DNA from 2 places in the Streptomyces sp. NPDC059582 genome. Region 1 is predicted to be linked to the other one. Evidence: riboswitches for the same ligand, from Rfam matches in the RefSeq annotation. Region 1 holds a riboswitch; the other holds the start of a gene.
What was found. A riboswitch is a leader RNA that binds a small molecule or an ion and turns the genes downstream of it on or off. The one in region 1 is predicted to bind glycine.
Positions count from the first base shown of each region.

Region 2: it holds a riboswitch for glycine, as region 1 does, so the genes downstream of both, gcvT (glycine cleavage system aminomethyltransferase GcvT) here and gcvP (aminomethyl-transferring glycine dehydrogenase) in region 1, are expected to answer to the same signal.

Region 1 covers NZ_JBHWCC010000077.1:19,355-30,512, reverse strand. Annotated here, with positions in the region: gene ACFV0T_RS38955 (sugar phosphate nucleotidyltransferase) at 1-1,289, shown strand, start outside; gene ACFV0T_RS38950 (DUF881 domain-containing protein) at 1,457-2,293, shown strand; gene ACFV0T_RS38945 (small basic family protein) at 2,290-2,622, shown strand; gene ACFV0T_RS38940 (DUF881 domain-containing protein) at 2,631-3,473, shown strand; gene ACFV0T_RS38935 (FHA domain-containing protein) at 3,535-4,437, shown strand; gene ACFV0T_RS38930 (MerR family transcriptional regulator) at 4,481-5,218, shown strand; gene ACFV0T_RS38925 (bifunctional nuclease family protein) at 5,303-5,776, shown strand; gene ACFV0T_RS38920 (MerR family transcriptional regulator) at 6,026-6,670, shown strand; gene ACFV0T_RS38915 (DNA polymerase IV) at 6,727-8,211, shown strand; gene ACFV0T_RS38910 (PRC-barrel domain-containing protein) at 8,565-8,936, opposite strand; glycine riboswitch at 9,051-9,149, shown strand; gene gcvP (aminomethyl-transferring glycine dehydrogenase) at 9,331-11,158, shown strand, end outside.
Region 2 covers NZ_JBHWCC010000028.1:32,888-44,045, reverse strand. Annotated here, with positions in the region: gene ACFV0T_RS23450 (ABC transporter ATP-binding protein) at 1-1,097, opposite strand, end outside; gene ACFV0T_RS23445 (ABC transporter permease) at 1,094-2,092, opposite strand; gene ACFV0T_RS23440 (ABC transporter substrate-binding protein) at 2,203-3,999, opposite strand; gene ACFV0T_RS23435 (ABC transporter permease) at 4,070-5,077, opposite strand; gene ACFV0T_RS23430 (enhanced serine sensitivity protein SseB C-terminal domain-containing protein) at 5,403-6,203, opposite strand; gene ACFV0T_RS23425 (enhanced serine sensitivity protein SseB) at 6,338-7,141, opposite strand; gene ACFV0T_RS23420 (AAA family ATPase) at 7,716-8,387, opposite strand; glycine riboswitch at 8,559-8,661, shown strand; gene gcvT (glycine cleavage system aminomethyltransferase GcvT) at 8,842-9,960, shown strand; gene gcvH (glycine cleavage system protein GcvH) at 10,070-10,447, shown strand; gene glyA (serine hydroxymethyltransferase) at 10,462-11,158, shown strand, end outside.

The sequences.
Region 1 (11,158 bases):
CCGTGCGGCTCGCCGGAGCCTATGCGACGACGCTCAAGAAGGGCTCCACGGTCACCACGGCCCGTGACCACTCCCGTGGTGCCCGCGCGCTGAAGCGGGCCGTCATCTCGGCGCTCCAGGCCAGTGCCATCGACGTCCGCGACCTGGAGAACGTGCCACTGCCGGTCGCCCGGCAGCAGACCGCGCGGGGCAGTGCCGGCGGGATCATGATCAGGACCTCGCCCGGTGTGCCGGACTCCGTGGACATCATGTTCTTCGACGGACAGGGCGCGGACCTCTCACAGGCCAGCCAGCGGAAGCTGGACCGGGTGTTCGCGCGGCAGGAGTACCGGCGCGCGTTCCCGGGAGAGATCGGCGACCTGTACTTCCCGGCCAGTGTCTTCGACTCGTACACCGGGTCGCTGCTGCGCAACGTCGACACGACCGGCATCGCCGAATCCGGGCTGAAGGTCGTGGTCGACGCGTCGAACGGCTCGGCGGGGCTCGTCCTGCCCAGCCTGCTCGGCAAGCTCGGAGTGGACTCGCTGACCGTCAACCCCGGTCTCGACGAGTCCAGGCCGACGGAGAGCGCCGATGTGCGGCGGTCGGGGCTGGTGCGACTCGGGGAGATCGTCGCGTCCTCCAGGGCCGCGTTCGGAGTGCGGTTCGACCCGGTCGGTGAGCGGCTGTCGCTCGTCGACGAGAAGGGGCGGATCGTGGAGGACGACCGGGCGCTGCTCGTGATGCTCGACCTGGTGGCGGCGGAGCGGCGCAGCGGCCGGGTGGCGCTGCCGGTGACCACGACCCGGATCGCGGAGCAGGTGGCGGCCTACCACGGGACCCAGGTGGAGTGGACGACGACCTCGCCCGACGACCTGACCCGGGTCGGACGGGACGAGACGACGATCTTCGGCGGCGACGGCAAGGGTGGGTTCATCGTCCCGGAGTTCAGCAGCGTCTTCGACGGTACGGCCGCGTTCGTACGGTTGATCGGGCTGGTGGCGCGGACCCAGCTCACGCTGAGCCAGATCGACGCGCGGATCCCGCGGGCGCACGTCCTCAAGCGGGATCTGGCGACTCCGTGGGCGGTCAAGGGGCTGGTGATGCGGCGGGTCGTCGAGGAGGCCGGAGACCGCTCCGTGGACACCACCGACGGGGTGCGGGTCGTGGAGACCGACGGGCGCTGGGTGATGGTGCTGCCCGACCCGGCCGAGGCGGTCACCCACCTGTGGGCGGAGGGGCCGGACGACGCCTCCGCACAGGCTCTGCTCGACGAGTGGTCGGCCGTCGTGGACAGCGCAGGGCGCTGAAACACCCGGTACGCGTGCGTGCCGGACAAGTGTCCCCAAGGGGGCCTGTCCGGCACGCCGGTGGGGCCGTTCGGAGGTAGTGGTCGCGACATGCGACGATGTGCGGCATGCCGCAGCAGCCCCCCGTTCGGAGCACATTCACGCGCCCGTCGCGTCCGGACGCCTCCATGTCGCTGCTCACCAACGTCATGGATCACAGCCTCGACGACGGATACGCCGAGGCCGCCGCCCGGAAGACGGCCGCGGGCGCCGGCGGCCTTCCCAGGACTCTCAGCGCGAAGCTCGGTCTGGCGGTCGGCCTGGTGCTCGCCGCGCTGGTCGTGACGGTCGGCGCGGCACAGGCCCGGGTCGCGGCTCCGGTGGTGGCCAAGGAGCGCCAGGAGCTGATCGACCGCATCGACCGTGAGACGGAGGCGGCGGACAAGCTCGAGGGGTCCGTCGACAAGCTCAGGGACGACGTGGGCGCCCGGCAGCGCGAGGCGCTCAGCCAGAGCGGCGGCGGTGATCAGTCCGAGTTGTTGGGCATTCTCTCGGGCGCCGCCGAGGTGCGCGGACCCGGTGTGAAACTGGTCGTGAACGACGCCAAGGAAGCCACCACCGGTGGTGACGGCGACCCGCGCGAGACGTCCGGTTTCACGGACACCGGGCGGGTACGCGACCGGGACATGCAGCGCGTGGTGAACGGGCTGTGGGAGTCGGGTGCCGAGGCGATCTCCATCAATGGACAGCGGCTGACCGCGCTGTCGGCGATCAGGGCCGCGGGCGACGCGATACTGGTCGACAACAAGCCGTTGGTGCCGCCGTACACGGTCCTCGCGGTGGGGGACGGGAAGCGGCTGAGCACCAGGTTCCAGAACAGTGCCGACGGCCTGTATCTGAACGCCCTCCAGGAGAATTTCGGCATCCGGACCAGCATCTCCACGGAGGGTGACCTCCGGCTGCCCGCCGCACCGAGTGTGATCGTACGTACCGCACAGCCGATAACCGAGAAGGGCACATCGTGATCGCCGTACTGGGCCTCGTCGTGGGAGTCGTGGCCGGCCTGTTGGTCCGGCCTGAGGTTCCGGCGGTCGTCGAGCCTTATCTGCCGATCGCCGTCGTGGCGGCGCTGGACGCCGTCTTCGGTGGTCTGCGGGCCATGCTCGACGGGATCTTCGACGACAAGGTCTTCGTGGTGTCGTTCCTGTCGAACGTGGTCGTGGCCGCGTTGATCGTCTTCCTGGGCGACAAGTTGGGCGTGGGTGCCCAGCTGTCCACGGGTGTCGTGGTCGTCCTCGGCATCCGGATCTTCTCCAACGCCGCGGCCATCCGCCGGCACGTCTTCCGGGCGTGAGACCACCGATGAGCAACGAGGACGAGCGGCCCGAGCCCGAGCACCGGCTGCGCAAGGAACTGCCCGACGAGGTGCCCGCGCGGGCACCTGAGGCCGCGCAGCCCGCGGAGGAGCCGTCGGGCCCCGCCCTGACCGGCCGCCAGCGGCTCGTGAAGGGATTGTGGCCGCCGCGCGTGTCCCGCGCCCAACTCATCGTGGCCGTGCTGCTGTTCGGTCTGGGGTTCGGGCTGGCCGTGCAGGTGGCGTCGAACAGTGACAACGACAGCGCGCTGCGTGGCGCGCGCCAGGAAGATCTTGTTCGTATTCTCGATGAACTCGACGACCGTACTCAGCGTCTTGAGGACGAGAAGCAAGGTCTGGAGAAGCAGCGCGACGAGCTGGAGAACAGCTCCGACCAGGCCGAGGAGGCCCGTAAGCAGACGCTGGAGAGGGAGCGGCAACTCGGCATCCTCGCGGGCACGGTGGCCGCGCAGGGGCCGGGCATCACGATGACGATCGAGGACACGAAGGGGACGGTCCAGGCGGACATGCTGCTCGACGCGATCCAGGAGCTGCGCGCGGCCGGCGCCGAGGCGATCCAGGTGAACGGTGTGCGCGTGGTCGCCGGCACGTATCTGTCGGAATCAGGCAAGAGCGTGAGCGTCGACGGGAACAAGATCAACGCTCCGTATCGTTTCAAGGTCATCGGCAAGCCGCAGGATCTCGAACCGGCGCTCAACATCCCTGGAGGCGTGGTGCAGACAATGGAGAAGGAGCAGGCCACGGTTACCGTGGAGCGTTCGAGCATGATCGTCGTCGACGCCTTGCGAGCGGCGAAGCGGCCTGACTACGCTCGGTCGTCCTCCTCGTGAACCGGGGGTGCATGGGGGTCGTCACGCGAGGGCACGAGGTTGCGGGGGGTCGGCGCACCGAATGGGTGGTGCGTGGTGGAAACTGTCAGGTGGATACGGACGTTGTGAAGATGTCCGGGTCGACCGGTGTATTGAGTCAGGGTTCGTCCTGCCCCACGGGCGGGTCTGTTTCGGTCAAGGGGAATCGCCCGTGAAGTTGTTTGCGAAGTTGTTCGGCAAGAGCGCGCGAGAGGGTGGCGACAACGCCACCGCTCGCCATCGCGCACAGCCTGACGCGGAGGGCCAGCGGCCGCTGTTCCGGGACCAGGTGGCTGGTCCGGGCGGTGACATTTCAGGTGGTCAGGGCGCGCCGTCTGTTGACCCTGCCCAGTCCGGCGGCATAGGTTTCGGGCAACCGCCAACCTCAAGTACGGGTGGAGGGTTTTCCGTGTCGGCCCTGGTGTGTACGAGGTGCGGTCACCGTAACGGTGAGAACAGCCGCTTCTGTTCCAACTGCGGCGCGCCGCTGCGTCCCGGTGTGACGCCCGAGCGGCCGTCGGAGACGACGTCCACGATCTCGATCTCCGGAATCGAGGCCTACGACGCCGAAGTCACCGGTCAGACGGCGGTTCCGGCGCTGTCGCCGGAGGCGCAGGCGGCCGTCGACGCACTGCCGCTGGGCTCCGCCCTGCTGGTCGTGCGCCGGGGTCCGAACTCGGGCAGCCGCTTCCTTCTGGACGGTGAGCTGACCACGGCGGGGCGTCACCCGCAGAGCGACATCTTCCTCGACGACGTGACGGTGTCGCGTCGGCATGTGGAGTTCCGGCGTGGCCAGGACGGCACGTTCACGGTCGCCGACGTGGGCAGCCTCAACGGCACGTACGTCAACCGCGAGCGGATCGACCAGGTCCCTCTGTCGAACGGGGACGAGGTACAGATCGGCAAGTACCGGCTGGTCTTCTACGCGAGCCAGCGAGGCTACTGACCGTCCCCCGGACGTCGTCCGGGGGGATCCCCAGGGAAGGTCCATGCTTCGAACACCGGGCGGCGGTGCCGGACACGGCATCGCCGCGGCGGACAGTGGGCTGATGAGTATCGGCACGGTGCTGAACGTGCTGCGCGAGGAGTTCCCCGAGGTCACCATCTCGAAGATCCGATTCCTGGAGTCGGAGGGCCTCATCGAGCCGCAGCGGACCCCCTCGGGGTATCGCAAGTTCAGCGCCCAGGATGTCGAGCGCCTCGGTCACGTCCTGAGGATGCAGCGGGACCACTATCTTCCCCTCAAGGTGATCCGTGAGCACCTTGAGGCGATGGAGCGCGGTGAGGCCGTGCGGCTGCCCGCGGTGGGGCGCCAGCGGGACGGTGAGGCCGTGCCGGAGGTGCCGGAGGCGTTCGGGGCAGCCCGGATCGGCCGTGCCGAGCTGCTGGCCGCGGCTGAGATCGGTGAGCAGGAACTCGAGGAGTGGCAGTCCTACGGGCTGATCACCCCGCTGGAGGGCGGGGTGTACGACGCCGAGGCGGTGACCGTGGCCACGCTGGTCACCGAGCTCGGACGGTTCGGGATCGAGCCACGGCATCTGCGGGTGATGAAAGCCGCCGCGGACCGTGAGGCGGGGCTCGTGGACCAGGTGGTCGCGCCGCTCAAGCGGCACCGCAACCCGCAGACCAGGGCACACGCGGAGGACCGCACCAAGGAGCTGGCGGGGCTCACCGTGAAGCTGCACGCGGCGCTGGTGCAGACCGCGCTCGGGGTCCGGCTGCCCTGAACCGGGTGGTCGCGCGCGGCGTGATCGGGCGCCCGTTCCGGGCCCGACTACCCAAACGTCCCGGGCACGGCCTAGGGTTGCTGTGTGAACGAGCTCGATGTCGTAGGTGTCCGGGTCGAAATGCCCTCCAACCAACCGATCGTGCTCCTGCGTGAAGTGGGAGGCGACCGTTACCTCCCCATCTGGATCGGGCCGGGGGAGGCGACGGCGATCGCCTTCGCCCAGCAGGGCATGGCCCCCGCGCGACCGCTGACCCACGACCTGTTCAAGGACGTGCTGGAAGCCGTCGGTCAGGAGCTCACCGAAGTACGCATCACGGACCTGCGTGAGGGCGTCTTCTACGCGGAGCTGGTCTTCGCCAGTGGGATCGAGGTCAGTGCCCGTCCCTCCGACGCCATAGCGCTGGCGCTGCGCACCGGGACGCCGATCTACGGCAGCGACACGGTGCTCGACGACGCCGGCATCGCGATCCCGGACGAGCAGGAGGACGAGGTGGAGAAGTTCCGCGAGTTCCTCGACCAGATCTCGCCCGAGGACTTCGGCAGCAGCAGCCAGTAGGCCGGTGCGACAGCGGGGCGCCGTGGGGCCGGGCCGCCGGTGATGGGCCAGAACGGGCGGCAATTGCCAGCGGCGAGTGAGAGCGTCCTGCGGCTCCCTCCGAGCGCATTCGGCTAGCCTTTCCCCGCGGTGGGGTACGGGAAACCACTCCTAGGGTGATTATCACTCGGCGTGCCGAGTGTGGCGATCGTTGACGCACCCCTGGTGACTGCCTACCGTCGAGGAGGCAGGTCGAGGACGGAGGTCGGCGTGAGCAGCAGCGGCGGCGGTATGGCTGGGGGTGTCCCGGGATCCGGTTGCGGGGCGAGCGGTCCGTACCCGCTTCACAGCAACGCGGTCGATCACGTTCCGCAGCGACCTTCGGCCGTGCCGAGCAGCGGAGGGGCGACGTCCATGGCGTCCGAGCAGATCGGCTATCGAGGCCCGACGGCCTGTGCGGCCGCGGGGATCACCTACCGGCAACTCGACTACTGGGCCCGTACCGGGCTGGTCGAGCCGAGTGTGCGCCCCGCCTACGGGTCGGGGACGCAGCGCCTGTACAGCTTCCGGGACGTGGTCGTCCTCAAGATCGTCAAACGGTTCCTCGACACCGGGGTGTCGCTCCAGAACATCCGCACCGCCGTCCAGCACCTCCGGGAGCGGGGCTTCAGCGACCTGGAGCGCATGACACTGATGTGCGACGGCGCCACGGTCTACGAGTGCACCTCGCCCGACGAGGTCCACGCCCTGCTCCAGGGCGGTCAGGGCGTTTTCGGGATCGCCGTGGGCGTGGTGTGGCGGGACGTGGAGAACGCCCTGTCACAGCTGCACGGGGAGCGGATCGACACGGGGGAGACCCTGGTCGGGCCCAACCCCGCCGACGAGCTGGCGCGGCGCCGCAACCGGGCCGTCTGAGAGGCGCCCCGAGCCGCGCCGGGGCATTGTCAGTGGCGTAGGGCAGCATCGGAGATGTGAGAACCGCGCCCACGATCCTGCATCTCGACATGGATGCCTTCTTCGCCTCGGCGGAACAGGCGTCCAAGCCGAGCCTGCGCGGGAAGGCCGTCGTCGTGGGCGGGCTGGGACCACGCGGGGTGGTGGCGACCGCGTCGTACGAGGCGCGGGTCTTCGGGGTCAACTCGGCGATGCCCATGGCGCAGGCGCGCCGGCTGGCGCCGAACGCCGCGTACCTCGTGCCGCGCTTCGGGTTCTACCGGGCGATCAGCGAGCAGGTGATGGGGCTGCTGCGGGCGCTGTCACCGCTGGTGGAGCCGCTGAGCCTGGACGAGGCGTTCGTGGATCTGGAGGCGGGGGAGACGGCCTGGGACGCGGAGTCGGCCCGGCTGACGGGTGTGCGGCTGCGCGCCGACATACGAGCCGTCACGGGGCTCACGGGGTCCGTGGGGCTGGCGGCCTCCAAGATGCTCGCGAAGATCGCTTCCGAGCAGGCCAAGCCGGACGGGCTGGTGCTGATCGAGCCCGGCACCGAGCGGGCGCTGCTCGGGCCGATGTCGGTGCGGACGCTGCCGGGCGTGGGGCCGGCCACCGGCGACCATCTGCGGCGGGCCGGGATCACCACGGTCGACGAGATCGCGGAGGCGGGCGAGGACGAGCTCGTACGGCTGCTGGGCAAGGCGCACGGGCACGCGCTGCACGCGATGGCGCTGGCACACGACGACCGGCCCGTGGTGGCCGAGCGGGAGACCAAGTCGGTGTCGGTCGAGGACACGTACGACGTGGACATCCACGATCGGCTCAGGGTGGGGCTCGAGGTGCAGCGGCTGGCCGACCGGTGTGTGGGACGGCTGCGCGGGGCCGGGCTGTCGGGGCGGACCATCGTGCTGAAGGTGCGGCGCTACGACTTCTCGACGCTGACCCGGTCGGAGACGCTGCGGGGGCCGACGGACGATCCGGCGGTCGTACGGGAGGCGGCGGCCCGGCTGCTGGACTCCGTGGACACGACGGGCGGGGTGCGGCTCCTGGGGGTGGGCGTGTCCGGGCTCGCCGACTACACGCAGGAGGACTTGTTCGCGCAGGCGGCCGGGGAGCTGGCGCGGCACGCGCCGGAGGAGAAGGCCGCCCAGGAGTCCGTGCCGGAGTCGCCGGAGCCGGTCGAGCGGCGCTGGCGGGCCGGGCATGACGTGCGGCACGCCGAGCACGGACATGGCTGGGTGCAGGGCAGCGGCCTCGGCCGGGTCACCGTCCGGTTCGAGACGCCCGACTCCGTACCTGGGCGGGTACGGACGTTCCGGATCGACGACCCGGATCTCGAACCGGCGGATCCGCTGCCACTGGTGCGGCGAAGACCGGACGAGGAGGGCGCTGTCGCGGCCGTGACAGAGGCAGTGGTGGTGACCACGGACGCCGGATCGGTCGTGCCCTCGGACGTGGCCCGGGACTCGGACGGTGGTGTCGCGGTGGAGCGGTCGGCCGGATCGGGGCAGGCGGGGGATTGACGGCGGAGCCGCGGCGCGGTCGGCCCGAAGCGGTCCGTCCGGGCGCGGGGTCCGACGCGGTTCAGCCGAACGCGTTGGGGCGGGTCCGAGGAGCTTGGGCCGGGAGTGGCCCGGCGGCCGCCTGCCTCGCGACCGCCGGATCGTCCGTGGGCCCGCGCGGCGTCTCCGACCGGGTCGCGGGGAGAAAGCGTTCCAGGGCTGCGTTGCGAGCAGCTTCCAGGACCACCGTGCCGTCGCCCGCGCCATGCGTCGACCCGGCAGCCGGGTGGTCGGGCGGCCGGGCGGTCGGGCGGCGGGATGGCGGGGCGTAGTACGACGGCGGTGTGGTGGGGGCAGTCGGGCGGGTGGTGGGGTCAGGCCTCGTCCGTGCCTGCCAGCTTGCCGAAGTCGTGGTCCGGGATCGGGGGAGGAGCGGCGATGTCGAGGCCATAGTGGTGGTAGAGCTGGAGCTCCTGCTCGGGCGAGAGGTGGCGCCCGACGCCGAAGTCCGGGGCGTCCTTGATCAGCGCTCGCTCGAAGGGGATGCGCAGGGCGCCCTCGACCAGTTCGCTGGGCTCGAGCGGGACGAAGGCGTCTCTCGAGAACAGGCCGGTACGTATGGCAGCCCACTCCGGCACGCCGGTCGCGTCGTCGAGGTAGACCTCGTCGATGGTTCCGATCTTGGTGCCGTTGCGGTCGAACGCCTTGCGGCCGATCAGGTTGCGCGGATCGATATCGGTCTGCACGGGCCCTCCTCCAGGTCGCAACTCATTCGTAAGCACTACAAAAGAGCACAATCAGGAAGGTGGCCACTCGAAGGATCCGCTGTTGACCGCGCTGGTACGCTGGCAGACGGCTGCCGACCCCGTGCGGGAGAGTCCTCCGAGCATCATCATCGGAGGCGCCGAAGGAGCAAATCCTCCCCGGAATCTCTCAGGCCCACGTACCGCACGGACGAGGTCACTCTGGAAAGCAGGGCGGGTGTCGTCGGACTCCCGCTCTCACCGACGGTGAAAGCCGGTATCCCCTTTGTGGGCGATCCGGTGAAGCTCTCAGGTTGAGATGACAGAGGGGGAGGCCGTCCGGGTACCTGCGCCTTGGTACCCCTCGCAGGTCGCGTCAGACCAGGAGGCCTCCGCAATGACCGCCCACCGCATTCCGCTCTCCGAGCTCGAACAGGGAATCCCGTTCGAGCAGCGCCACATCGGGCCCGACCAGGAGGCGCGGGCCAAGATGCTCGCGCAGGTCGGGTACGGCTCGTTGGACGAACTCACGGCAGCCGCGGTCCCGGATGTGATCAAGAACGCCGACGCGCTCGACCTGCCCGGCGCGCGCACCGAGGCCGAGGTGCTGGCCGAGCTGCGCTCCCTCGCGGACCGCAACGAGGTCCTCGGCTCGATGATCGGCCTCGGCTACTACGGCACCTTCACGCCGCCCGTCATCCTGCGCAACGTCATGGAGAACCCGGCCTGGTACACGGCGTACACGCCCTACCAGCCGGAGATCTCGCAGGGCCGGCTCGAGGCGCTGCTGAACTTCCAGACCATGGTCGCCGAGCTCACCGGCCTGCCGACGTCCGGCGCCTCGCTGCTCGACGAGGGCACGGCCGCCGCCGAGGCGATGGCGCTGTCCCTGCGCATGGGCAAGAACAAGAAGGGTCTGTTCCTGGTCGACGCGGACGCGCTGCCGCAGACCATCGCCGTGATCCAGACCCGCGCCGAGCCGACCGGCGTCGAGGTCGTCGTCGCCGACCTCAGCGACGGTATTCCGGCCGAGATCGCCGAGCGCGAGATCAACGGCGTACTCGTCCAGTACCCCGGCGCCTCCGGAGCCGTGCGCGACATCAAGCCGGTCGTCGACCGGGCGCACGAGCTGGGCGCGCTCGTCACCGTCGCCGCCGACCTGCTCGCGCTGACGCTGCTGACCTCGCCGGGCGAACTCGGCGCGGACATCGCGGTCGGCACCACCCAGCGCTTCGGTGTGCCGATGGGCTTCGGCGGACCGCACGCCGGTTACATGGCCGTACGCGAGAAGTTCGCGCGCAGCCTGCCCGGGCGGCTCGTGGGCGTGTCCGTCGACGCCGACGGGAACCGGGCCTACCGCCTCGCCCTCCAGACCCGTGAGCAGCACATCCGCCGGGAGAAGGCGACCAGCAACATCTGCACCGCGCAGGTGCTGCTCGCCGTGATGGCCGGCATGTACGCCGTCTACCACGGGCCCGAGGGCCTGAAGGCCGTCGCCCGGCGCACCCACCGCTACGCCACGCTCCTCGCCGCGGGTCTCACCGCGGGCGGGGTCGAGATCGTGCACGGCGCCTTCTTCGACACGCTCACCGCGCGGGTGCCGGGCCGGGCCGCCGCGACCGTGGCCGCGGCGCGCGAGCACGGCGTGAACCTGTACCTCGTCGACGCCGACCACGTCTCCCTCGCCTGCGACGAGACCACCACGCGGGCACAGCTCGCCGCCGTGTGGACGGCCTTCGGTGTCGAGTGCGACATCGAGGCGCTGGACGAGACCACCGAGGACACCCTGCCGGCCGCGCTGCTGCGTACCGACACGTACCTGACGCACCCGGTCTTCCACCAGCACCGCTCCGAGACCGCGATGCTGCGCTACCTGCGCCGGCTGTCCGACCGCGACTACGCGCTCGACCGCGGCATGATCCCGCTGGGCTCCTGCACCATGAAGCTCAACGCGACCACCGAGATGGAGCCGGTCACCTGGCCCGAGTTCGGCCAGCTGCATCCCTTCGCGCCCGCCGAGCAGGCGCAGGGCTACCTCACGCTCATCCGTGAGCTGGAGGATCGGCTCGCCGAGGTCACCGGCTACGACAAGGTCTCCCTCCAGCCCAACGCCGGTTCGCAGGGCGAGCTGGCCGGTCTGCTCGCCGTACGCGGGTACCACCGGGCCAACGGGGACGAGCAGCGGACCGTCTGTCTGATCCCCTCCTCCGCGCACGGCACCAACG
Region 2 (11,158 bases), on a different contig from region 1:
CACAGCTTCGGCGCAATCTCTTCGGTCCAGATACGCTCCCGCTGCTCCTGCGTCATGTGACAGGCGGCCCAGTGCTGGCCGCCGACCTCGGTCAGCTCGGGGCGGACCGTGCGGGTGACGTTGTCCTTGGGGACGTCCGCGTACGGGCAGCGCGGGTTGAAGGCGCAGCCGGACGGGATGTTGATGAGGGAGGGCGGGGAGCCCTTGACCGGGATGAGGCGCTCCTGCTGCTCGCGGTCGAGACGCGGCATCGAACCCAGCAGGCCCCAGGTGTAGGGGTGGCGGGGCTCGTAGAACACCTTCTCGGCCGGACCGCGCTCGACGCAGCGGCCGCCGTACATCACCAGGATGTCGTCGGCCAGTTCGGCGACGACGCCCAGGTCGTGGGTGATGACGATGACCGCGGAGCCGAACTCCTTCTGCAGGTCGCGGATCAGGTCGAGGATCTGCGCCTGGACGGTCACGTCCAGGGCGGTCGTCGGCTCGTCCGCGATGAGCAGCTCGGGGTTGTTGACGAGCGACATCGCGATCATCGCGCGCTGGCGCATACCGCCGGAGAACTCGTGCGGGTAGTTGTCGACCCGCTTGTCCGGCTGGGGGATGCCCACCCGGTCGAGCATCTCGACGGCCCGGCGCTTGGCCGTCTTCTTGTCCACGTTGTGGTGGATGCGGTACGCCTCCACGATCTGCTGACCGATCGTGTAGTACGGGTGCAGCGCCGACAGCGGGTCCTGGAAGATCATCGCCATCTGCCGGCCACGCAGCTTGCGCACGTGGTCGGGGTCGGCGGTCAGCAGCTCGGTGCCGTCCAGCCAGATCTCGCCGGAGATCTGCGCCTTGCGCTTGCCGTACTGGCCGGCGGTGTGCAGGCCCATGATGCCGAGCGAGGTGACCGACTTGCCGGAGCCGGACTCGCCCACGATGCCGAGGGTCTTGCCCTTCTCCAGCTTGAAGCTCAGCCCGTCGACGGACTTGACCAGACCGTCGTCGGTCGGGAAGTGCACCTTCAGGTCGCGCACTTCGAGGAAGGAACTCGGGGCGGGCGAGGCGGAGGTGGGTTCACCCACGGCTGCTCCGCTCTTGCTGAGTTCGGTCATGAGAGCCTCACTCGGGGGTCGATCACGGCATACAGGACGTCCACCAGCAGGTTCGCCACGAGCACCGCGAGAGAGGTGATCAGGGTGACGCCCAGAATGATGGGCAGGTCCTGGTTCTTGATGCCGTTGAGCACGGCCTGGCCGAGGCCGGGCAGGCTGAACGTGGTCTCGGTCAGGATCGCGCCGCCGATGAGGGCGCCGAGGTCCATGCCGAGCATGGTCAGGATGGGGGTCATCGTGGAGCGCATGGCGTGCTTGCCGATGACGGTCCCCTCACGCAGGCCCTTGGCGCGGGCGGTGCGGATGTAGTCCTCGCCGAGGATCTCCAGCATGGTGGCGCGGGTGATCCGGGCGTACATCGCCGCGTACAGGAAGGCGAGGGTGATCCACGGCAGGATCATGCCGCCGAACCAGCCGGTGAAGCTCTGGTCGAGGGGCACGTACTGGCCGTCGAACCATTTCAGTCCGAAGACGAAGATGGCCAGGGCCAGCATGCCGGTGAAGTAGATGGGGAGGGAGACACCCGCGAGGGCGACGACCATCGCGCCGCGGTCCCACAGGCTGCCGCGCTTGAGCGCGGAGAGGACACCCGCCGAGACACCGATGAGCAGCCACAGCACTGCGGCACCGAGCGCGAGACCCAGGGTCACCGGGAAGCGGTCCGTGAGCACCGGCCACACGGCCTGCTCGCTGCGGAAGGAGTAGCCGAAGCACGGCGCGGCGCAGTGGGTGACATCGCCGCCGGCCGCGTAGGTGCGGCCGGTGAAGATGCCCTTGAAGAACTCCCAGACCTGAAGGTAGATCGGGTCGTCCAGGCCCAGCTTCACCCGCACGGCTTCGACGGCCGCGGGGTCCGCCTGCTTGCCCACGAAGCTCGTGGCGACGTCGACGCCCGCCCACTTGGGGACCAGGAAGAAGATGCCAAAGACCACCATGATGATGACCACGAGCATCACTACGGCGGCGAACAGCCGCCTGATGAGGTAAGCGAGCACAGCTCTCGGCCCGCCGCGGACCGCGGGCCATCGGAGGTCGTCCGATGGCCCGCGATCACGCCGCGCCGGCCTTCACCTGCCTTTCGTGCCGTTCGGCGGGTGTGCCGGGTTTACTTCGTGGACTTCAGGCCGAGGTTGACGAAGTCGTACATACCGCTGTAGCCATCGGTGGTGTACACGTTCGCCAGGTTGCTCCCGCGCCAGTTGATGAACTTCTCGAACACGAAGGGCAGGTAGTACGCGCCCTCCATGACCTTGTGGTTGATCTCCGTGGAGATCTTGGTCTTGCCGGCGTCGTCCAGCGTGTTGACGTACTGGTCGAACAGGCCGTCGATCGCCTTGTCCTTGATCAGCGCGTAGTTCGAGTTACCGCTCTCGAGGATGTACTTGCTGTCCCACAGCGGCAGACCGAAGCCCTGGACGGACGGGAAGTCGGGACCCCAGCCCATGATGATGATGCCGTAGCCCTTCTTGGCCACGTTGGCGGGGCTGCCGATGATGCCGGTGGTCTGCGAACCGTCGTACTGGTCGATCTCGGCGGTGATGCCGATCTTCTTCAGCGACGCCTGCAGCGACTGGGCGGTGGCCACCTCGACCGGCTTGTTGTTACGCACGGCGATGGTGGTCTTGAAACCGTTCGGCTGACCGCAGGCCTTCAGAGCGGCCTTGGCCTCGGCCTCGTTGCCGCTCTTGTTGGCGCCGGCGAGCTTGTAGGGGTCGTAGCTCTGACCCTCGGCACCCGCCACGGACGGCGGCAGCATGTTGGTACCGATGTCACCACCGGCGACCGGGCCGCCTCGCGCGGTCTGCAGCGAGACGTGGTCGGCACCGAGGATGACGGCCTTGCGGCACTCGGCGTTGTCGAACGGCTTCACGCTCTGCGGGAAGACCGCGTAACGGACGTAGCCGGAGACCGGGTTGTCCAGGTTCGCCTTGTGCTGCTTCAGGGCGGTGGTGCGGCCCTGCGGCGACATGCCGGTCTGGTTGATGTCCAGGTCCAGGTCACCGCTGATCAGACGCTGGTCCAGGTCGTTGGCGTTCGAGAAGAACTTGACCGAGATCTTGTCCGGGTAGGCCTTGCGGATCGGGTCCGCGGCCTGGTCCCAGGAGGTGTTGCGGACCAGGGTCAGGTCCTTGCCCGGGGCGTAGGACTCGAACTTGTACGGGCCCGAGGAGAACGGCTTCAGGCCGTACTTGGACTTGGTGTCCTTGTCCTGGCGGACCGGCGAGGCCGAGACCAGGGCCAGCATCTCCTCGAAGTCCGAGTTGGCCTTCGGCAGGTGGAAGACGATGGTCTTGTCGTCCGGCGTGTCGATCGCCTTCAGGCCCAGCTTGTCCTTGGCCGTGTCCTTGTAGGGACCCTTGTACTCGCTCTTCGGGTCGAGGACGTCCTTCAGGTACACCGGACCGCCGGACAGCACGTCCTGAGCCCACACGCGCTCGATGCCGTACTTGATGTCCTTGGAGGTGATCGCCTGACCGTCCTCCCACTTCACGCCGTCGCGGAGCGTGTAGGTGTAGGTCTTGCCGGCGTCGGTGACCTTGGCGAGACCCGTGGCGAGGTCCGGAGTGACCTCGGCGCCGGCCTTGCCCGCCTCCGTCTTGTTCGTGACGAGCTGGCGGCTGTAGTAGCGCGCGAAGTTCCACATGAAGCCGTAGTAGCCACGCGTGGTGTCCCACGAGTCGGCGTCCTGGGCGCCGCCGAACTTCAGCTCGCCGCCCTTCTTGGCCAGGGAAGCCTGAGCGACCTTGTTGTTCGCGGCGTCATAACCGGGGGCGCCGTTGCTCGAACCGCTGTTGTCGTCAGTGCCACCACCGCCGCACGCCGCCGTGGTCAGCAGCGCCGCCGCCGCGGCGACAGCGGCCAAGGCCTGCTTACGCCGCCCTGAGGTGCGTTGGGTAGTCACGATCTCGGATCCTCCGGATTTGATGAGAGACCCCGTGTACAAGCACGGGACGCTTGGGGTACGGCGCGGGTCAGCGGGAGCCCTTGGGGTCCAGCGCGTCACGCACGCCGTCGCCGAAGAGGTTGAAGGCAAGAACGGTGATGAAGATCGCCACGCCGGGAACGACCATGTACATGGGGTCCGAGTCGTAGTAATCGATCGCGTTCGAGAGCATCTGGCCCCAGGAGGCCGTGGGCGGCTTGACGCCCACGCCCAGGAAGCTGAGCGCCGCCTCGGTGAGGATGTTGGTGGGGATCATCATCGTCGTGTACACGATGATGGGCGCGACCAGGTTCGGCAGCAGTTCCTTGAACAGGATGTAGAACTGGCCGGCGCCCAGCGACCGGGCGGCCTCGACGTACTCGCGCTCACGCAGCGAGAGCGTCTGACCGCGCACCACGCGTCCGATGTAGGGCCAACCGAAGAAGCCGATGACCAGGATCATCACGAAGACACGCACGCCGGTGCCGTGCAGGCCCAGCATGTCGTTCGGCATGACGGAGACCAGCGCGATGATGAACAGGAGCTGGGGGAAGGCCAGCAGGCCGTCCATGACCCGGCTGATGAGGGAGTCGACCCAGCCGCCGAAGAATCCGGCGAGGATGCCCAGGAAGGTACCGAGGATCACGGCCACGACGGCGGACAGGAAGCCCACCAGCAGCGAGATCTGGGCGCCGTAGAGGATGCGGGCGAAGATGTCGCGGCCGTTGACCGGCTCGACGCCCAGCAGGTGGTCGCCGCTCATGCCGCCGAGGGACCCCGTGGGGGTGCCGAACAGCGGGTCGATCAGGTTCTCGTGATAGGCGTCGGGGTCCTGCCCGACCAGGCTGCTGATCACGGGTGCGAGCAGGGCTATCACGATGAGGGCCAGCACCACGATGCCGCCCGTCAGAGCCAGCTTGTCCCGCTTGAGGCGCTCCCAGGCGATCCGGCCGAGGGAACGGCCCTGTACGGCCTTCGCGCCGGCGCTGACAACCGCCGCTTCTTCGGCCGGGCTCGGGGCCGCATCCGCGGTCGGCTCGTGCAATGGTGCCGTCATCTGGCAGGGACCCCTCTCAACCGGCGGTAGCCGGCCCACACTTGCCGCGGTAGCGGCGTGATCAGTCCGTCGTACTCATATGCAGGGGATAAACCCCCTGCTTCCGGAGTCTTCAACGCTTTGGCGATCTGGAGCCAGACTTGACGGGGAATGGATGCGTAAACGTGATGCTGTCCGGAGGGTTTCGTTATCCGGACAGCGGGTATCGGAGGTCGGACGCTGATGTTCTATGACATTTCGGACATAGCGTGCTTTTCTGCACGGTTCTACGCGCGAAGACGAGCTTCGGTCGCGCGATCGATCGGCAGGGGGACTTGACTCCCCGTCAGTACCTGCCGGTGGCGGGCGGGTAGCCGTATCCGGCCGCCGGAGCCTGGAGCGGGGCCGCCGCGTGGGCCTCGCGGTCGTAGAACGGGCGGGCGTTGGCCCGCATCCACATCACGACCGGGTCGTGCTCGTCGGACATCGCCACCGTCGACACCGGCAGCCCGTCCGGCACCGCGCCGATGGACTGCTGCATCATCCCGCGCACGGAGTCGACGGCGGGCGGCGAGGTGTCGTAGACGTCGAGGCCGATGGCGAGGTACGGCGCCCCGAGCGTGGGCTGCACCCAGGCGCGGCGCAGCGTGCGGACGGCCGGGGTGCGGTGGGCGTTCTGCGCGAGCAGGGCGTAGAACTGGGGGATCTCGATCCCGGGCTCGGACAGCCGCAGCGGGCCGGCCGGCTGACGCTCCAGGCCCGTGGCGATCCGGCGCAGGTCGAGCCAGGGGATGCCGAGCCCGCCGCCGGGAGCGTGCGGATTCAGCCAGAGGCCGAAGTGGTCGGGGTAGAGGGTGCGGGCCACGTCGAGGCCGTCCACCACCTCGTACGAACGGTTCCAGCCGCTGGCCGAGAGCTCCTGGGCGGAGGTCACACAGGGGGCGTAGCCGAAGCCTTCGACCTCCATGTTCCCGTACTGGGCGTCGGGGGAACCGGCCTGGCCGTGCCACAGCAGCATCCAGACCTGGCCGGAGGACGGGGTCGCGAGCGCACGCAGGAGCGCCTCGTAGGCGTCGTAACGCCCGGGCGTGACCTGGCGCAGCGTGTGCTCGACCTGCCCGGTCGCGGCAGTGCCGCTCGCGCTCACCCTTTACCGCCCCTTCGAGAAACGTCGCCGTGGATATGAAACCACCTTAGGCGTCTCAGCCGACAACAGCCGCCCAGGAGTTCGGGGGTTGTTCCGCGTCGGCGAAGACGGATGGCTCGTGGTCGGGCACGCGGTCAGTGACCGCGCTGGTAGAACGGGCGGACCCGCTCCCGCATCCAGTCCGTCACCGGGTCCTCCACCACGTCCAGGAGGACGAGGTTCACCGGCCACCGCACGGCGACCCTGGCGAGGGCCCGGCCCAGCGCGTCCATCGGCAGGACGCGCAGGTCGCCCTCCCAGTGGGCCAGTTCGACGCCGACGAACAGGACGGGGTCCCCGGTCTCGATGGCGGCCAGGCAGCGGCGGGCGGTGAGCACGACGCCGGTGTCGGCGAACTCGGCCGAGGCCGCGGCGAGGAAGTCCACCGGGTCGTCCTGCCAGTCCGGCTCGAACAGCCGCACCCGGCCGCCGCTCGCGAAGCCGTCCAGCGGGGTACGCCCGCTGCGGCACAGCTCCGCCACCGCGGTCGGCGGCAGCGGGATGCCCACCACGCCGTCCGGGTTCACGGCGATGCCGACCTGCGGCGGCAGACCGCGGGCGAAGTCCACGGCAGGCGCGACGGTGTACGGCATGTGCGAGCCGACGACCTGCCGGAACTGTTCCTCGGAGCTGAAGACCGGCACGTACACCTGGCCTTCGATCTCCAGCGTGGGCAGGTCGAGCGGGCCGCTGTGCGGGCCTCCGCCGTTGGGCAGCGGCACCCAGACGAAGCTGCGGCCGAGCACCTCGACGATCCGTCCGCCGGCCGTCGGGACGCCGAGGGAGGCGGAAAGCACCTCCTCCAGCTCGTTGCCGGGCCATCCGCCGTGCGGATGGGGGTGCGTCTGTGCGGGGAAGCCCGCGGAAAAGTCCGCGGGAAGATCCGCCGGGAAGTCCATCTCTCTACCGCCTGCTGGGAACCTGCTGTGGCTCAAAAGGCTAACGGGTGCGGGCCTCCGTGCAATCGTCCCGCAGACCGATCCGCGACGGCCCCGCGAGCCGCTCCGTCGCGCCGTGCCCGCGGACCGCGCCGCCTGGCCGTCGCCGTGGCCGGCCTTTGGCCCATCGGTCCGCCGATCCGACCGCCCCTTGGCCCACCGATCCGCCGAGTTGAGCACCCCTCGGCCCACCCACCCACCGATCCGACCGCCCCTCGGCCCACCAATGCGTCGAGTTGAGCACCCCTCGGCCCACCCACCCACCGATCCGACCGCCCCTCGGCCCACCAATGCGTCGAGTTGAGCACCCCTCGGCCCACCCGCCCGCCGACCGGACCGTCCCTCGGCTCCTCCGCCCGTCGCCCCGACCGTGCCCCCTGCCCGTCCGTCCGTCGACCAGGCCCCCTCCACACATGGGCCTCTTCCCGGCACCCCGGCACGTCCGTCCGACCGCCCCCTCCGGCGCATCCACCCGTCGGCCCGGTGGGCCGGCCCCCTCGCCCGCCCACCCCGTCGCCCTTCCCTCCCTCCGCGCTCAGGCCGCGAAGTCGATCCGGCCCAGTACGTCCGCCGCGTCCCGGTCCAGGAGCAGCGCCGAGCCGCAGCCCGGGGGCAGGTCGCCCTTCTCGACGGCGCGCAGCAGACGGGCGGCGGCGCGGCGGTGGCGCAGGAAGGCGTAGCGCGAGACGCCGCGGCCCCGGTCGCGCTGGCCCTCCAGAGCCGTGCTCGGGGTGACGTCGAGCAGCAGCAGGTGCAGGGTGCCGCCCCGGCGGCGGGCTTCGCGGGCCAGCCAGTCGCGCACCCAGGCCTGGGTGCCGCAGTCGTGCACGACGACGCCCCGGCCGGTGCGCACGGCGCGGCGCAGTCCGGCGTAGTGGGCGAGGCGGACGAGCGGGCGGTAGCAGGCGTACGGCAGGAAGCGGGGCGCGCGGGCGTCCCAGCGGTCGCGGGTGTCCTGGGAGTCGACGCGGATGCCCCGCGCCGCGCGCCGCATCAGCGTGGACTTGCCGCTGCCGGGCAGGCCGGTGATCACGACCAGGTCGCGGGGACCGAAGACCAGGCCGTGCGGGCTGTGCCCGGAGCGCTCGCGCAAGTCGCGGACGACCGGCGCGGGCAGTGGCGCGCGCGCCTCGGCGACCGGGGCCGCGGGCTGCTTGGGCAGTGCGGCGGCCGTACTGGCGTACGCCGTGATCCTGTTCACCGTCATCGTCCTCCCCTGGGGTCAGGTAAGTCCTTTCCCCGCCAAGCGTAAAGAGAAGGTAATGCGTGATGTCCGGCGTTTTCGTGCGCGTACCGCCACAAGCCGGTTACAGATGCGGCCCTGCCCTCGGCGGACGAGGCGTGCAATGATGTCCGCGCCAACTGCATACCGGCCGCTTGAATCCGCGCGGGAGAGTCCCCAGCAGCAGTGCTGCGCCGGGGCGCCGAAGGAGCAAGTCCCTCCCTTGAATCTCTCAGGCCCCAGTTACCGCGCGGGCGAGGCACATCTGAAAAGCGGGCCGCTGCGACAGTGGCTCCACCCAAGGTGCAAGTCGTGACCACGCGTGGTCACGACGAACCTCTCAGGTTCCGATGACAGATGGGGAGGAACGACCTCGCCCTCCCCCATGCTCGGTTCTGCCGCGCAGGGGACCCCCATCGCCCTGGGAGACGACCGTCCGATGAGCAGTACCCCACTCCGTCACACCGCGCTGGATGCCGTACACCGCTCGCTCGGCGCGACGATGACCGACTTCGCCGGCTGGGACATGCCCCTGCGCTACGGCTCCGAGCGGGACGAGCACAACGCGGTGCGGACCAGGGCCGGTCTGTTCGACCTGTCGCACATGGGCGAGATCACGGTCACCGGACCGCAGGCCGCGGACCTGCTGAACCACGCCCTGGTCGGCAACATCGGCTCCGTCGGCGTCGGCCGCGCGCGCTACACCATGATCTGCCAGGCGGACGGCGGCATCCTCGACGACCTGATCGTCTACCGGCTCGGTGAGACGGAGTACATGGTCGTCGCCAACGCCTCCAACGCGCAGACCGTGCTCGACGCGCTCGTGGAGCGGTCCGCCGGCTTCGACGCCGAGGTCCGCGACGACCGCGACGCCTACGCCCTGATCGCCGTCCAGGGCCCCGAGTCCCCCGGCATCCTGAAGTCCCTCACCGACGCCGACCTCGACGGCCTGAAGTACTACGCGGGCCTGCCCGGCACCGTCGCGGGCGTCCCCGCCCTCATCGCGCGCACCGGCTACACCGGCGAGGACGGCTTCGAGCTGTTCGTGGCCCCGGCCGACGCGGAGCGGGTGTGGCAGGCGCTCACCGAGGCGGGCGCGCCCGTCGGACTGATCGCGTGCGGTCTGTCCTGCCGGGACACGCTGCGCCTGGAGGCGGGCATGCCGCTGTACGGGCACGAGCTGACCACCTCCCTGACGCCCTTCGACGCCGGGCTCGGACGGGTCGTGAAGTTCGAGAAGGAGGGCGACTTCGTGGGCCGCGAGGCGCTGACGGAGGCCGCTTCCCGGGCCGAGGCGAAGCCCCCGCGCGTCCTCGTCGGCCTGGTCGCCGAGGGCCGCCGTGTCCCGCGCGCCGGGTACGCCGTCGTGGCCGGCGGCGAGGTGATCGGCGAGGTCACCTCCGGCGCCCCCTCGCCCACGCTGGGCAAGCCGATCGCCATGGCGTACGTCGACGCGGCGCACGCGGCGCCTGGCACCCGGGGCGTCGGCGTGGACATTCGCGGAACCCACGAGGCGTACGAGGTCGTGGCGCTCCCGTTCTACAAGCGCCAGAAGTAGACACTGAGCGCGGTCCTTGCGTGACACCGCGCACATTTCCGCTGCTCATCAGCGGTTCCGACCCTCCCCCATCCATCAGCACTCCCCCGCGTACAGGAGAATTCAGGCCATGAGCAACCCCCAGCAGCTGCGCTACAGCAAGGAGCACGAGTGGCTGTCGGGCGCCGAGGACGGCGTCTCGACGGTCGGCATCACGGAGCACGCGGCCAACGCGCTCGGCGATGTCGTCTTCGTTCAGCTCCCGGAGGTCGGTGACACGGTGACCGCGGGCGAGACCTGCGGCGAGCTGGAGTCGACCAAGTCGGTCAGCGACCTGTACTCCCCCGTCGACGGGGAGATCACCGAGGTCAACGAGGACGTGGTGAACGACCCGTCGCTGGTGAACTCGGCCCCCTTCGAGGGCGGCTGGCTGTTCAAGGTGCGCGTGACGGACGAGCCGGCCGACCTGCTCTCCGCCGACGAGTACACCGCCTTTTCCGCCGGCTGAGGAGTCACCCACCCATGTCGCTTCTGAACACCCCCCTGCACGAGCTCGACCCGGACGTCGCCGCCGCCGTCGACGCCGAGCTGCACCGTCAGCAGTCCACCCTGGAGATGATCGCCTCCGAGAACTTCGCGCCGGTCGCGGTCATGGAGGCGCAGGGCTCGGTCCTGACCAACAAGTACGCCGAGGGCTACCCGGGCCGCCGCTACTACGGTGGCTGCGAGCACGTCGACGTCGCCGAGCAGATCGCCATCGACCGGGTCAAGGAGCTGTTCGGCGCCGAGTACGCCAACGTGCAGCCCCACTCGGGCGCCTCCGCCAACCAGGCCGCGCTGTTCGCGCTGGCCCAGCCCGGCGACACCATCCTCGGCCTGGACCTGGCGCACGGCGGCCACCTGACCCACGGGATGCGGCTGAACTTCTCCGGCAAGCAGTTCGACGTGGTCGCGTACCACGTGGACGACTCCGGCCTGGTCGACATGGCCGAGGTGGAGCGGCTCGCCAAGGAGCACCGCCCGAAGGTGATCATCGCGGGCTGGTCGGCGTATCCGCGCCAGCTGGACTTCGCGGAGTTCCGCCGGATCGCCGACGAGGTCGAGGCCTATCTGTGGGTCGACATGGCGCACTTCGCGGGTCTGGTCGCGGCCGGCCTCCACCCGAACCCGGTGGAGCACGCGGACGTGGTCACCTCCACGACCCACAAGACGCTGGGCG